2 regions of the Planococcus plakortidis genome follow, and region 2 is predicted to be linked to the other one. Evidence: a T-box and tRNA genes for the amino acid it is inferred to sense, from the RefSeq annotation. Region 2 holds a T-box; the other holds one or more tRNA genes.

Region 1 (6,940 bases), 340 kb from region 2:
CACGGCCCAGACTCCTACGGGAGGCAGCAGTAGGGAATCTTCCGCAATGGACGAAAGTCTGACGGAGCAACGCCGCGTGAGTGAAGAAGGTTTTCGGATCGTAAAACTCTGTTGTGAGGGAAGAACAAGTACCAACTAACTACTGGTACCTTGACGGTACCTCACCAGAAAGCCACGGCTAACTACGTGCCAGCAGCCGCGGTAATACGTAGGTGGCAAGCGTTGTCCGGAATTATTGGGCGTAAAGCGCGCGCAGGCGGTCCTTTAAGTCTGATGTGAAAGCCCACGGCTCAACCGTGGAGGGTCATTGGAAACTGGGGGACTTGAGTGCAGAAGAGGAAAGTGGAATTCCACGTGTAGCGGTGAAATGCGTAGAGATGTGGAGGAACACCAGTGGCGAAGGCGACTTTCTGGTCTGTAACTGACGCTGAGGCGCGAAAGCGTGGGGAGCAAACAGGATTAGATACCCTGGTAGTCCACGCCGTAAACGATGAGTGCTAAGTGTTAGGGGGTTTCCGCCCCTTAGTGCTGCAGCTAACGCATTAAGCACTCCGCCTGGGGAGTACGGCCGCAAGGCTGAAACTCAAAGGAATTGACGGGGGCCCGCACAAGCGGTGGAGCATGTGGTTTAATTCGAAGCAACGCGAAGAACCTTACCAGGTCTTGACATCCCGCTGACCGCCTTGGAGACAAGGCTTTCCCTTCGGGGACAGCGGTGACAGGTGGTGCATGGTTGTCGTCAGCTCGTGTCGTGAGATGTTGGGTTAAGTCCCGCAACGAGCGCAACCCTTGATCTTAGTTGCCAGCATTCAGTTGGGCACTCTAAGGTGACTGCCGGTGACAAACCGGAGGAAGGTGGGGATGACGTCAAATCATCATGCCCCTTATGACCTGGGCTACACACGTGCTACAATGGACGGTACAAAGGGTCGCAAACCCGCGAGGGGGAGCCAATCCCAGAAAACCGTTCTCAGTTCGGATTGCAGGCTGCAACTCGCCTGCATGAAGCCGGAATCGCTAGTAATCGCGGATCAGCATGCCGCGGTGAATACGTTCCCGGGCCTTGTACACACCGCCCGTCACACCACGAGAGTTTGTAACACCCGAAGTCGGTGGGGTAACCCTTATGGGAGCCAGCCGCCGAAGGTGGGACAGATGATTGGGGTGAAGTCGTAACAAGGTAGCCGTATCGGAAGGTGCGGCTGGATCACCTCCTTTCTAAGGATAATATCGGAACCGAACTTCGTTCGGGTTGACGTTTTGCGTTCAGTTTTGAAGGTTCACTCCGCAAGGATTGGCTTTCAGACTTGTTCTTTGAAAACTGGATAGATCGACATTGATTAAGAAACAAGCATCAAGTAGCGTGATCGCCTCAAGCGATCGACTTATTGTTTGACCTTCAGTGGTTAAGTTAATAAGGGCGCACGGTGGATGCCTTGGCACTAGGAGCCGAAGAAGGACGGCACTAACACCGATATGCCTCGGGGAGCTGTAAGTGAGCTGTGATCCGGGGATTTCCGAATGGGGAAACCCACTGTTCGTAATGGAGCAGTATCCATGTGTGAATTCATAGCACATGAGAAGGCAGACTCAGGGAACTGAAACATCTAAGTACCTGAAGGAAGAGAAAGCAAATGCGATTCCCCAAGTAGCGGCGAGCGAAACGGGAACAGCCCAAACCAGAAGGCTTGCCTTCTGGGGTTGTAGGACACTCTATACGGAGTTACAAAGGAATGGATTAGGCGAAGCGACCTGGAACGGTCCGCGAGACAGGGTAAGAGCCCCGTAGCTGAAAGTGCATTCCCTCCAGAGTGGATCCTGAGTACGGCGGAACACGTGAAATTCCGTCGGAATCCGGGAGGACCATCTCCCAAGGCTAAATACTCCCTAGTGACCGATAGTGAACCAGTACCGTGAGGGAAAGGTGAAAAGCACCCCGGAAGGGGAGTGAAAGAGATCCTGAAACCGTGTGCCTACAAGTAGTTAGAGCCCGTTAATGGGTGATAGCGTGCCTTTTGTAGAATGAACCGGCGAGTTACGATTGCATGCAAGGTTAAGGTGAGAAGCCGGAGCCGCAGCGAAAGCGAGTCTGAACAGGGCGAATGAGTATGCAGTTGTAGACCCGAAACCAGGTGATCTACCCATGTCCAGGGTGAAGGTAAGGTAACACTTACTGGAGGCCCGAACCCACGCACGTTGAAAAGTGCGGGGATGAGGTGTGGGTAGCGGAGAAATTCCAATCGAACCTGGAGATAGCTGGTTCTCTCCGAAATAGCTTTAGGGCTAGCCTCAAGATAGAGAATCCTGGAGGTAGAGCACTGTTTGGACTAGGGGCCCATCCCGGGTTACCGAATTCAGACAAACTCCGAATGCCAGTGATTTATGCTTGGGAGTCAGACTGCGAGTGATAAGATCCGTAGTCAAGAGGGAAACAGCCCAGACCACCAGCTAAGGTCCCCAAATATCCGTTAAGTGGAAAAGGATGTGGCGTTGCTTAGACAACCAGGATGTTGGCTTAGAAGCAGCCATCATTTAAAGAGTGCGTAATAGCTCACTGGTCGAGTGACACTGCGCCGAAAATGTACCGGGGCTAAACGGATTACCGAAGCTGTGGATGGACATCTGAGATGTCCGTGGTAGGAGAGCGTTCTAAGGGCGGTGAAGTCAGACCGGAAGGACTGGTGGAGCGCTTAGAAGTGAGAATGCCGGTATGAGTAACGAAAGACGGGTGAGAATCCCGTCCACCGAATGCCTAAGGTTTCCTGAGGAAGGCTCGTCCGCTCAGGGTTAGTCGGGACCTAAGTCGAGGCCGATAGGCGTAGACGATGGACAACAGGTTGATATTCCTGTACCACCTCCCCGCCGTTTGAGTAATGGGGGGACGCAGAAGGATAGGGTGAGCGTGCCGTTGGTTGTGCACGTCCAAGTTGTGAGATGAGAAACGAGGCAAATCCCGTTTCTGTATACATCAAGCAGTGATGGCAAGAGGTTTGACCTCAGAGTCCCTGATTTCACACTGCCAAGAAAAGCCTCTAGCGAGGCGGGAGGTGCCCGTACCGCAAACCGACACAGGTAGGCGAGAAGAGAATTCTAAGGTGAGCGAGTGAACTCTCGTTAAGGAACTCGGCAAAATGACCCCGTAACTTCGGGAGAAGGGGTGCTCTGGTAGGGTGAATAGCCCGAGAGAGCCGCAGTGAATAGGCCCAGGCGACTGTTTAGCAAAAACACAGGTCTCTGCAAAACCGTAAGGTGACGTATAGGGGCTGACGCCTGCCCGGTGCTGGAAGGTTAAGGGGAGTGCTTAGCGCAAGCGAAGGTGCGAACCGAAGCCCCAGTAAACGGCGGCCGTAACTATAACGGTCCTAAGGTAGCGAAATTCCTTGTCGGGTAAGTTCCGACCCGCACGAAAGGCGTAACGATCTGGGCACTGTCTCAACGAGAGACTCGGTGAAATTATAGTACCTGTGAAGATGCAGGTTACCCGCGACAGGACGGAAAGACCCCGTGGAGCTTTACTGTAGCCTGATATTGAATTTTGGTGCAACTTGTACAGGATAGGTAGGAGCCAGAGAACCCGGAGCGCCAGCTTCGGGGGAGGCGTCGGTGGGATACTACCCTGGTTGTATTGAACTTCTAACCCACAAGCCTAAGCGGCTTGGGAGACAGTGTCAGGCGGGCAGTTTGACTGGGGCGGTCGCCTCCTAAAGAGTAACGGAGGCGCTCAAAGGTTCCCTCAGAATGGTTGGAAATCATTCGCAGAGTGTAAAGGCACAAGGGAGCTTGACTGCGAGACGGACAGGTCGAGCAGGGTCGAAAGACGGACTTAGTGATCCGGTGGTTCCGCATGGAAGGGCCATCGCTCAACGGATAAAAGCTACCCCGGGGATAACAGGCTTATCTCCCCCAAGAGTCCACATCGACGGGGAGGTTTGGCACCTCGATGTCGGCTCATCGCATCCTGGGGCTGTAGTCGGTCCCAAGGGTTGGGCTGTTCGCCCATTAAAGCGGTACGCGAGCTGGGTTCAGAACGTCGTGAGACAGTTCGGTCCCTATCCGTCGCGGGCGCAGGAAATTTGAGAGGAGCTGTCCTTAGTACGAGAGGACCGGGATGGACACACCGCTGGTGTACCAGTTGTTCTGCCAAGAGCATCGCTGGGTAGCTATGTGTGGCCGGGATAAGTGCTGAAAGCATCTAAGCACGAAGCCCCCCTCAAGATGAGATTTCCCATTGCGCAAGCAAGTAAGATCCCTCAAAGACGATGAGGTAGATAGGTTCGGGGTGGAAGCGTGGCGACACGTGCAGCTGACGAATACTAATCGATCGAGGACTTAACCAACCAACTGAAACGCACGTTTCCCCCAATGTCGATTTATCCAGTTTTGAGCGAACAAGCTCAAAAAAGTCCAGTGATGATGGCAAAGAGGCCACACCCGTTCCCATCCCGAACACGGAAGTTAAGCTCTTTTGCGCCGATGGTAGTTGGGGGTCTCCCCCTGTGAGAGTAGGACGTCGCTGGGCAATTTTCTTTTTTTTACTTTGTACCGAGATTTCCTTTTACCTTGCTTCCATAGCTCAGTAGGTAGAGTGCTTCCATGGTAAGGAAGAGGTCACCGGTTCGAGCCCGGTTGGAAGCTTTTGATTCTTTAAAGTTTCTTTACATCGGAAACTATTTTCTTTATAATTTTTTGTACGGCCCCTTGGTCAAGCGGTTAAGACACCGCCCTTTCACGGCGGTAACACGGGTTCGAATCCCGTAGGGGTCACCATTCATGGAGGATTAGCTCAGCTGGGAGAGCATCTGCCTTACAAGCAGAGGGTCGGCGGTTCGATCCCGTCATCCTCCACCATGTGTCCATTTCGGATGTTAATCGAATAAAGGTGGGGTAGCGAAGTGGCTAAACGCGGCGGACTGTAAATCCGCTCCTTCGGGTTCGGCAGTTCGAATCTGCCCCCCACCACCAGTTTTTTATCTTGTTTTGGGGTATAGCCAAGCGGTAAGGCAACGGGTTTTGATCCCGTCATGCCCTGGTTCGAATCCAGGTACCCCAGCCATTTTTTTATTTTGAGCCATTAGCTCAGTTGGTAGAGCATCTGACTTTTAATCAGAGGGTCGAAGGTTCGAATCCTTCATGGCTCATTTATCTTTGCGCATTTTTCGCGCGGGGCCTTAGCTCAGCTGGGAGAGCGCGACGCTGGCAGCGTCGAGGTCAGGGGTTCGAGCCCCCTAGGCTCCATTGTTCCATGTGCAATCCATGTGTAAAAACCCCGTATCCATTCAATTGGATACGGGGTTTTTTTAGTTTCCGATATATTCGGATTGCGGCCGGAAAATTACGTTATCTTGCTGTTGCTCAATGGCATGGGCAGTCCAGCCAACGATACGTGCGATGCTGAAGGTGGGCGTGAATAGTTCGGGCGGCATTTGGATAGAGCGCATGATAGCGGCTGCATAGAATTCTACATTTGTGTGAAGGGCCCGGCCCGGTTTTCGTTCATTCAATAACTGGGTGATTTCATTTTCCGCTATGACTGCAAGATTCAGCCAGGGACCATCTTGTTGCAACTGCCGACACTTCTCACGGAGCAAAATAGAGCGTGGATCTTCTGTCCGGTATACGCGGTGGCCAAACCCCATGATTTTTTCGCCTCGCGCGAGTTTTCGCTCCACCACAGGTTTTATCTTTTCAGGAGATTGTATTTCATCAAGCAATTCAAGCACACCGGATGGGGCGCCACCATGCAAGGGGCCTTTCATGGTGCCAAGAGCGGAAACAATGGCAGCGCTTAAATCGGATTCGGTGGAAATGGTGACGCGGCTGGCGAAAGTGGATGCATTCATGCCATGTTCCATCGTTAAGTTCAAGTAGGTTTCCAGAGCTTCAGTTTGTGCATGTGTCGGTACTTGCCCATTGATCATCCATAGATAGTTTGCGGTATGGCCAAGGTCGCTTCTTGGCGCGACGAATTCCTGTCCGGTGTTCAGCCTGTATAGAAGAGCAGTCATTACCGGAAGGGCAGCAGTCAGTGCAATGGCTTGTTGTTGAATCGCCAATTCTTTGAATTCGGCATGCTGGTATGCCGAGATGAGTGTGCGAATCCCATCCATTAATGAAGTCTCTTTAGGCAGGGTACGGGCGATGGCCATGAGGTAATCCGACAACTGCCGATAGGCGTTTAATCGTTCAGTCAAACTTGCGAGTTCTTCCTTGGAAGCATAGTGGCCATGCCATAGGAAGTAAGCGGCTTGTTCGAAACTTTTGCCTTCGATTACTTCACTGACTAATATCCCGCGGTAACGGAGTTCGCCTTTCTCCCCTTCGACTGATGAAATGGATGTTTGAACGGCGACAATGCCTTTGAGGCCTTTTTGAAACATGTGAATTCCTCCTTTTTCCATAGTATAAATTGCTTCTTTAATTATGAAAATTAAATATTTATAATTAAAATAATTAAAAAAACTAATTGAAGGAAGATGAATATGGAAATGCAATGGCTGCGGACTTTTGCCGATGCGGCGGAAACCTTGAATTTCCGTAAAACCTCCGAGCGCTTAATGTTGTCACAACCAAGCGTGACGGTGCATATTCGGCAATTGGAAGAGTATTTAGGGATTCGCTTGTTTGATCGCGTCAAGAACCGTGTGGTGTTGACCGAGGAAGGGCACCATTTTAAATACCAGGCAGGCACATTGGTAAAGAAGTTCGATTCGACAGTGGATGAGCTCCACTCATTTGCCCAAGGCTACCGGCGACAATGAACCATCGCAATCTCCCCGTTGATGGCGGAGACAGTGCTGCCGTATATCCTGAATTCGTTTACGAAAGCGCATCCGGACCTTGAGCTGGTGATTCGCGTGGAAGAATCGAAAGCGATTGAGGACTTGGTGGAAAGCGGAGAAGTATCTGCGGGCATTTCCGCTTTGCTGCCGGTAAGCCGAGT
Region 2 (6,940 bases):
TTACAGCGAAAAGGATCGGCGGCATATTCGGAAGTGGTCTGGGAGAAGAGTATACTGACCCGGACCGGCATAGTGGAACGTACGAACCGGTATGGGTCGAACTAAAAGAGTTGCAAGATGTCGATGTGAAGCCGCGAGAAGTTGCGATGAAATTGCAGCGTTTGCTTGAAGAGCAACAGATACACAAAAAGTAATTGCAGGAGGAAACCCGATGAAACAGATTATCGCACTGGGCGGAGGCGGCTTCTCGATGGAGCCGGACAATCCACTGCTCGATTTATACATATTGGGACAATCACAGAAAGAAACGCCGAAAATCTGCTTTATCCCAACGGCGAGTGGGGATGCAGATAGCTATATCGGCCGTTTCTACGATTTCTTCAAACAGCAAGATTGCGAGCCTACGCATCTGTCGTTATTCAAGCCGCCTGCACAAGCACTGGAAGAGTTGGTCTTGTCGCAGGACATCCTGTATGTCGGCGGGGGCAACACGAAAAACCTGCTTGTACTGTGGAAGGAGTGGGGCTTGGACCGGATCATCGAAAAAGCCTGGAACCAGGGAATCATCCTGGCCGGCATCAGTGCAGGGTCGATTTGCTGGTTCGAACAAGGTGTCACCGATTCTTATGGTGAGGATCTCCATGCGCTGGCTTGCTTAGGCTTTCTGCCCGGCAGCAATTGCCCGCATTACGACGGGGAAGCAAACCGGCGTCCTGCGTTTCAGCGCTTGCTTACAGAAGGGCTGATCAAGCCGGGGCTCGCCGCGGATGACGGCGCAGCGCTTCATTTTATCGGACAGGACTTGCATGGCGCAGTCAGCTCACGCCCCCATGCCAAGGCTTACCGGGTTGCCCGGGGATCTGAACAGGAACTGGAGACGCGCTTTCTGGGAAAAGAATGACCTTTCGTGTGGGTTTCGGTCTTGTCTAAGCATGTTAGTGCAGAAGGCCAAGTTTACCGGTAACTGGGAAGGGAAAAACCTACTAATTTGAAAATTAGGAGGAGATCTTTTGCAAACTCATCAAATGTACGTGAACGGTGAATACATCATTTCCACTGGAGATGAATGGATCGACATTATCAATCCGGCAACGGAACAAGTGATTTCCAAAATTCCAAAAGGCACGGAACAAGACGTGGATAAGGCAGTTGAAGCGGCGCATCAGGCACAGCAGGCATGGGAATTGACGCCGAATATCGAACGCGGGAAAATCGTCCGCAAACTGGGGGATAAGATCGCCGAGAACCGCGATAAGTTCATCGACCTATTGCAGGAAGAACAAGGGAAAGACTATGAACTCGCGAGCGGCGAAGTCGACCTCGCGATTGATTACTTCCATTATATGTCCGAATGGGCAAGACGGATCGAAGGGGAGATCGTGCCTAGCGACCGGCCGAATGAAAACATCCTTGTCTATAAAAAGCCGATCGGCGTCGTGGCGGGTATCATTCCGTGGAACTTCCCGGTATTCATCTTGGCGAGAAAAGTCGCGACAGCGCTTGTCACAGGCTGCACGATTGTCATCAAACCGAGCCAACAGACACCGAATACCGCCATGGAATTCACGAAAATCGTCGACGCGATGGAGGAAATCCCGGCAGGCGTCTATAATGTCGTAACCGGAACTGGCTCTGAAATCGGCAATGCGCTGGCTTCGCACAAAAAAGTCCAGATGGTCACCATGACCGGGAGCTTGCCGGCTGGAACGAAAGTGATGGAGGCGGCAGCGAAAAACATCACCAAGGTCAATCTGGAACTGGGCGGCAAAGCGCCGGCCATCGTCACACAGAACGCCGATCTGGACCTGGCCGCAAAAGCCATCACCATGTCGAGGCTCGCAAACGGCGGACAGGCGTGTACGAATGCCGAGCGCCTTTATGTCCACGAAAGCGTGGCAGAGGAATTCACCCAAAAACTCGTCGAAGCGTTTGAAGCGACCAAGCTTGGCAACCCAAGAGAAGATAAAGACGCGGACATGGGGCCATTGATCAGCCAGGACCGTTTGGAAACGGTCGAGGGCATGGTGAAAGAGGCTGTCGCACAAGGGGCGAATCTTGCGACTGGCGGTGAGCGGCCTAGCTTTGACGCCGGCTTCTTCTATAAACCGACCATCTTGACGAATGTCTCGCATGATTCCGACATCATGCGAGAAGAGATTTTCGGGCCGGTGCTGCCGATGACCACTTACAGCACCTTGGAGGAAGCGATCGACATGGCCAATGATACCGTCTACGGCTTATCGTCTTCTGTCTATACCGACGATTTGAACGAAGCGATGCGCGTCGTCAATGAGATGAAGTTCGGCGAAACTTACGTCAACCGCGAAAACTTCGAGGCGGTGCAAGGCTATCACGCCGGCATGCGCCAATCCGGCCTCGGCGGGGCGGATGGCAAGCACGGCATGGAAGACTTCCTCGCGACTCAAGTCGTTTACATGCAATACAAAAAATAGATTGAATCACCAAAGGCGCAGAACGGTATCCGTTTCTTCGCCTCTTTATATGGTTATTTTTCAAAGCGCACGAAGCGCTTTTTGCCGATCTGCAGGACGTCACCGTTGTAGACGACCGTATCGAGTTCTTCTTGCGTCAACTTCTCGCCATTGAATGATACCCCATTTTGGCCGATAAGCCGGACGAATTCGCTTTTACTGCGCACGAAACCGGACGCGACGAACTGCGGGATGATCTCCCCGATGCGTTCCTTGCCGATTTCCACCAATAGCGAAGGGATGTTTTCCGGGATTTCGCGCTTTTGGAAAGCGGTCTCGAAATAGAGGCGTGCTTGTTTCATCGCTTCTTCGCCGTGGTAGAGCCTCGTGATGATTTCCGCCAGCTCCAATTTAATATTGCGCGGATTCTCTCCTGCTTCCAAGCGGTCGAGGATGGATTCGACGGACAAGGGGTCTTCGTCTGTCGCGAGTTCGAAGTATTTGAAGACCAGGGGATCGGGGATTTCCATCACTTTTTTGAACATGACTTCAGGCGCTTCGCTGACGCCGATGTAATTGCCGAGGCTTTTGCTCATCTTCTCCACGCCGTCGAGCCCTTCGATCAGCGGCATGAAAATGGCGACTTGCTTTTCCTGTCCCATATGCTTTTGCAGCGTGCGGCCCATCAAAATATTGAAAGTCTGGTCGGTGCCGCCGATTTCGATGTCCGCTTTCAGTTCAACGGAATCGTAGGCTTGCATGAGCGGGTAGAAAAACTCATGAAGGCCGATCGGCGACTGGTTTTGGTAGCGGTTCTGGAAATCGTCGCGTTCAAGCATGCGTGCGACCGACGTGCTGGCAGCGAGTTTCAAGACTTCCTCGAAATTCAATTTCGACAGCCATCCGCTATTGAAACGTACCGTCGTTTTCGTTTCGTCGAGCACTTTGAAAATCTGTTCACAGTATGTTTCCGCGTTTTTCCGGACCTCCTCGTCACTGAGTGCGGTCCGCCCTTTCGCCTTGCCGGAAGGATCGCCGATGCGCCCGGTGAAGTCGCCGATCAAAATGACCGCCTGGTGGCCGAGGTCCTGCAATTGCTTGATTTTGCGCAGCACTACCGCGTGGCCAAGATGAATATCAGGGGCGGACGGGTCGAGCCCGAGCTTGATCGTCAGGGGGCGCTGTTCATTGTATGAGTGTTCAAGCTTTTGGAGCAATTCGCCTTCCTCGATGATTTCGGCGGCTCCTCTTTCAATGATTTTCAATTGTTCGGCTGGGGTGAGTCGCATGCTAACATCTCCTTGTCTTTGAAATCGTCCATATCGCAAAAACGATCAGAATACAAAAAAGCGCCCTTAGGGAAAAACCCTAAAGGACGCGGATATGCGTGTTACCACCTTAGTTCGGAAGCTGCTCGCACAGCTTCCCTTGGAAAGTACGGCCGAAGCGATACTCCTGCATGGATGACGGATGCAACTCCGGTGTAGCCTACTGAAGGTTCGGTACACAGCTCAAAGAGGTATTTCCCCGGACACCGCATGCGCCTCTCATCAACCGGCTGCTTTCTGTATGCTTCAGTCACGGGTACTCGTTCTTATCATCGCTTTTCTTCTTATATTCGACCTGCCTTGGCAAATCTTCGTTATGCAGATATTGTGTTTCATTATAACGGGAATAAAAAAGAAGTCAATCGCGAAATGGCCGGATGGATGGCCAAAGAGATTACAGGATATCCATCAATTCCGTATCGGAATAAATCGAGATATAGATGATGGCCTTATCTTCCCCAATGTTTTTCACGAAATGCGGGACACTGGCATTCCAGCTGAACGAGTCGCCTTCTTCGACGACGAATGAATCTTCCCCTTGTTCGGCGAAAATTTTCCCCTGCAGCACGAGGTGGGATTCTTCACCTTCATGGGCATGCGGCTCGCCGATCGAGGCGCCTGGGGGAATCTCGATGATCATCGTCCGCAAACCACCCTTTGAAGCCAAATGTTCGATTTTCAAGTGATTGTATGAAGAATTTCTCCTCTCCCCTTTGCGGACGACGCGCATATGCTGCTGCTTTTCCAACAGCAAATACGAAAGGGGGACCTTCAAGAAAGCGGCGATCGTATTGAGTGTCGTAATGGAAGGAGATGTATTATTGTTCTCGATGTTGCTGATGAACCCTTTTGACAGGCCGGTGCCTTCGCACATTTGAGCGATGGTGATTTTCTTGCGGTTCCGAATGGCACGAATCTTTGCCCCGATTTCCAAGTGGATGACCCCCATTTGTTTTCTTTTAAGAAACTTATTTATATATTAACAAATAAATCATTGACATTCTAGTTTACTGAAGTTATTTTATAGATAACAATTATTCCTTTCAGGAAACTATTTATTTTTGGTTAAGTGTTTTCTCATAAGAATATTAAATCTCCATAAGAAACAAACCGCGAGCGATGGATATCGCATTATTTCCAGTGGCTGATGCTTTCTTCTTGGAGAAACCCGCTGAATGATGGCATTATTTACATTAGCAAGTGAAAAACGGTTTTTAAAAATTTCCTAAAAAGAGGTGCGTGTGAATGGCGCAAGTAAAATTCGATTCCAAGATGCTGTCGGCTCTAGAAGGCAAAATTCAATTGATCCAAAAAGAACAAGGGGCGATCTATCTGGTCGGCCCGATTCAGCTTCCGGTCAATTTATACGGGGAAACGGTGACCTTCCAATGGTACTGTTGGCTGGGCTGCGACGAAGTGGCCACGGATTACCAAAAAGTGATCGAAAAATTATCTTCCTCTAATTTGGCGGAACTGCAACAATCGAGTGTATTGGCGTATGGTGATTTCGCTAATGATGAAGAGGCCTTGATCCGGATGCATTCTATTTGCCATACAGGCGATATTTTCGGCAGCAAGCGCTGCGATTGTGGCTATCAATTGAAAGAGTCGATGAAAATGATCGTCGAACACGGGACAGGCGCGTTGTTCTATCTCGCGAACCATGAAGGAAGAGGCATTGGGCTGTTCAGCAAGGCGATGGCTTACCTGCTTCAGGAAAATGGCTACGATACCGTCGATGCGAATGAAACGCTCGGGTTTGAAGACGATACGAGAAACTACGATGATGCGATTGCGGTATTGCGTGCATTGCGTTCCAAGCCGGTGACACTTCTGACCAACAACCCGAAAAAACTGGAAGCCATGCAAAATGCGGGTTTGCAGTTATCGGGCAGACAGGCTTTATGGGGAGATCATTCCGAGTTCAACGAAAGCTATCTCCAGACAAAAGTGAGGCGCTCCGGCCATCTAGAGGAAGAGGTGGCTTGCCCGAATGTTTAACGATGAATTTTACATGAACTTGGCGATTCAAAATGCACAGGCGATGAAAGGGCAAACCGACCCGAATCCATTAGTGGGCGCGGTCATCGTCAACGACAACCAGATTGTAGGCATCGGGGCGCACATGAAGGCAGGGGAAGCGCATGCTGAGATCCATGCCCTCCAAATGGCGGGGAAAAAAGCACAAGGCGCAACCATCTATGTGACGCTCGAGCCTTGCTCGCATCACGGAAAAACAGGTCCTTGCGCGGAAGCCATCGTGAAAGCGGGGCTGAAAAAAGTCGTCATCGGCACGCTGGACCCGAATCCCCTCGTTTCTGGAAATGGCGTGAAGATACTGGAAGCTGCGGGAATCGAAGTCGTGTCCGGGGTCGAATCGGAAAAGGCCTGGCAATTGAACGAAGTATTCAATACCTTCATCACCGAAAAACGCCCTTTTGTGACATTGAAAGCGGGCATTACCTTGGACGGCAAGATCGCGACGCATTCCTATGACAGCAAATGGATCACATCAGCTGAATCGCGCCGGGATGCACACCAGCTCCGGCATGAAAATATGGCGATCCTGGTAGGCGTCAATACCGTCATCCAGGACGACCCCGAACTGACCGCCCGAATCCCGAATGGGCGCAACCCGGTCCGCATCGTCATCGATTCCGGTTTGAAGATCCCGCTGGCGTCGAAAGTGGCACAAGACAAAAAAGCGGACACGTGGATCTTCACGAGCCAACAGCCGGATGAAGCCAAAGAGCAGCAATTGTTGTCGGCCGGCATCAAAGTCGTCCGGACGGGCGGCGTGAAAAGCGTGGACTTGAAGGAAGCATTGGCTGTGTTGGGGGAAAACGGGATCACATCCGTGTTGATTGAAGGCGGGGGCACGATCAACGCCTCGTTCCTGGAAGCGCAGCTGATCGATAAAGTGATTTTATACATCGCCCCGAAATTAATCGGCGGCAAAGGAGCGCCAAGCTTTTTGGGGGGCGCAGGATTCGATAAAATGAACGAAGCGATTGAATTGGCGGATGCCGAAATCACGAAGATCGGCAAGGATTTCAAGATGACCGGCTACCCGATCTACGAATCGTAAAGGAGTTATCGCATGAAAATTGGGTTCGATATCGATGATACATTGATCAATTTAAGGGAATACGCTTTTCATCTCTATAATGAGAAATTGAA

The links. A T-box is a leader RNA that pairs with one kind of tRNA and senses whether it is charged. The one in region 2 lies ahead of tyrS (tyrosine--tRNA ligase), so its partner is inferred to be a tRNA-Tyr.
Region 1: it encodes a tRNA-Tyr, which carries the amino acid that the T-box ahead of tyrS (tyrosine--tRNA ligase) is inferred to sense. The anticodon was not compared.

The regions. Positions count from the first base shown of each region.
Region 1 is NZ_CP016539.2:160,938-167,877, forward strand. Features, by position in the region: rRNA gene BBI15_RS00840 (16S ribosomal RNA) at 1-1,218, shown strand, start outside; rRNA gene BBI15_RS00845 (23S ribosomal RNA) at 1,405-4,337, shown strand; rRNA gene rrf (5S ribosomal RNA) at 4,404-4,519, shown strand; tRNA gene BBI15_RS00855 (tRNA-Thr) at 4,563-4,635, shown strand; tRNA gene BBI15_RS00860 (tRNA-Glu) at 4,693-4,767, shown strand; tRNA gene BBI15_RS00865 (tRNA-Val) at 4,773-4,848, shown strand; tRNA gene BBI15_RS00870 (tRNA-Tyr) at 4,879-4,962, shown strand; tRNA gene BBI15_RS00875 (tRNA-Gln) at 4,979-5,053, shown strand; tRNA gene BBI15_RS00880 (tRNA-Lys) at 5,066-5,138, shown strand; tRNA gene BBI15_RS00885 (tRNA-Ala) at 5,163-5,235, shown strand; gene BBI15_RS00890 (citrate synthase/methylcitrate synthase) at 5,298-6,377, opposite strand; gene BBI15_RS16595 (LysR family transcriptional regulator) at 6,480-6,758, shown strand; gene BBI15_RS00895 (substrate-binding domain-containing protein) at 6,768-6,940, shown strand, end outside.
Region 2 is NZ_CP016539.2:3,087,218-3,094,157, reverse strand. Features, by position in the region: gene BBI15_RS15375 (NUDIX hydrolase) at 1-194, shown strand, start outside; gene BBI15_RS15370 (Type 1 glutamine amidotransferase-like domain-containing protein) at 212-901, shown strand; gene aldA (aldehyde dehydrogenase) at 1,011-2,453, shown strand; gene tyrS (tyrosine--tRNA ligase) at 2,507-3,721, opposite strand; T-box leader at 3,801-4,042, opposite strand; gene BBI15_RS15355 (helix-turn-helix domain-containing protein) at 4,155-4,694, opposite strand; gene BBI15_RS15350 (GTP cyclohydrolase II) at 5,006-5,761, shown strand; gene ribD (bifunctional diaminohydroxyphosphoribosylaminopyrimidine deaminase/5-amino-6-(5-phosphoribosylamino)uracil reductase RibD) at 5,754-6,848, shown strand; gene BBI15_RS15340 (5' nucleotidase, NT5C type) at 6,861-6,940, shown strand, end outside.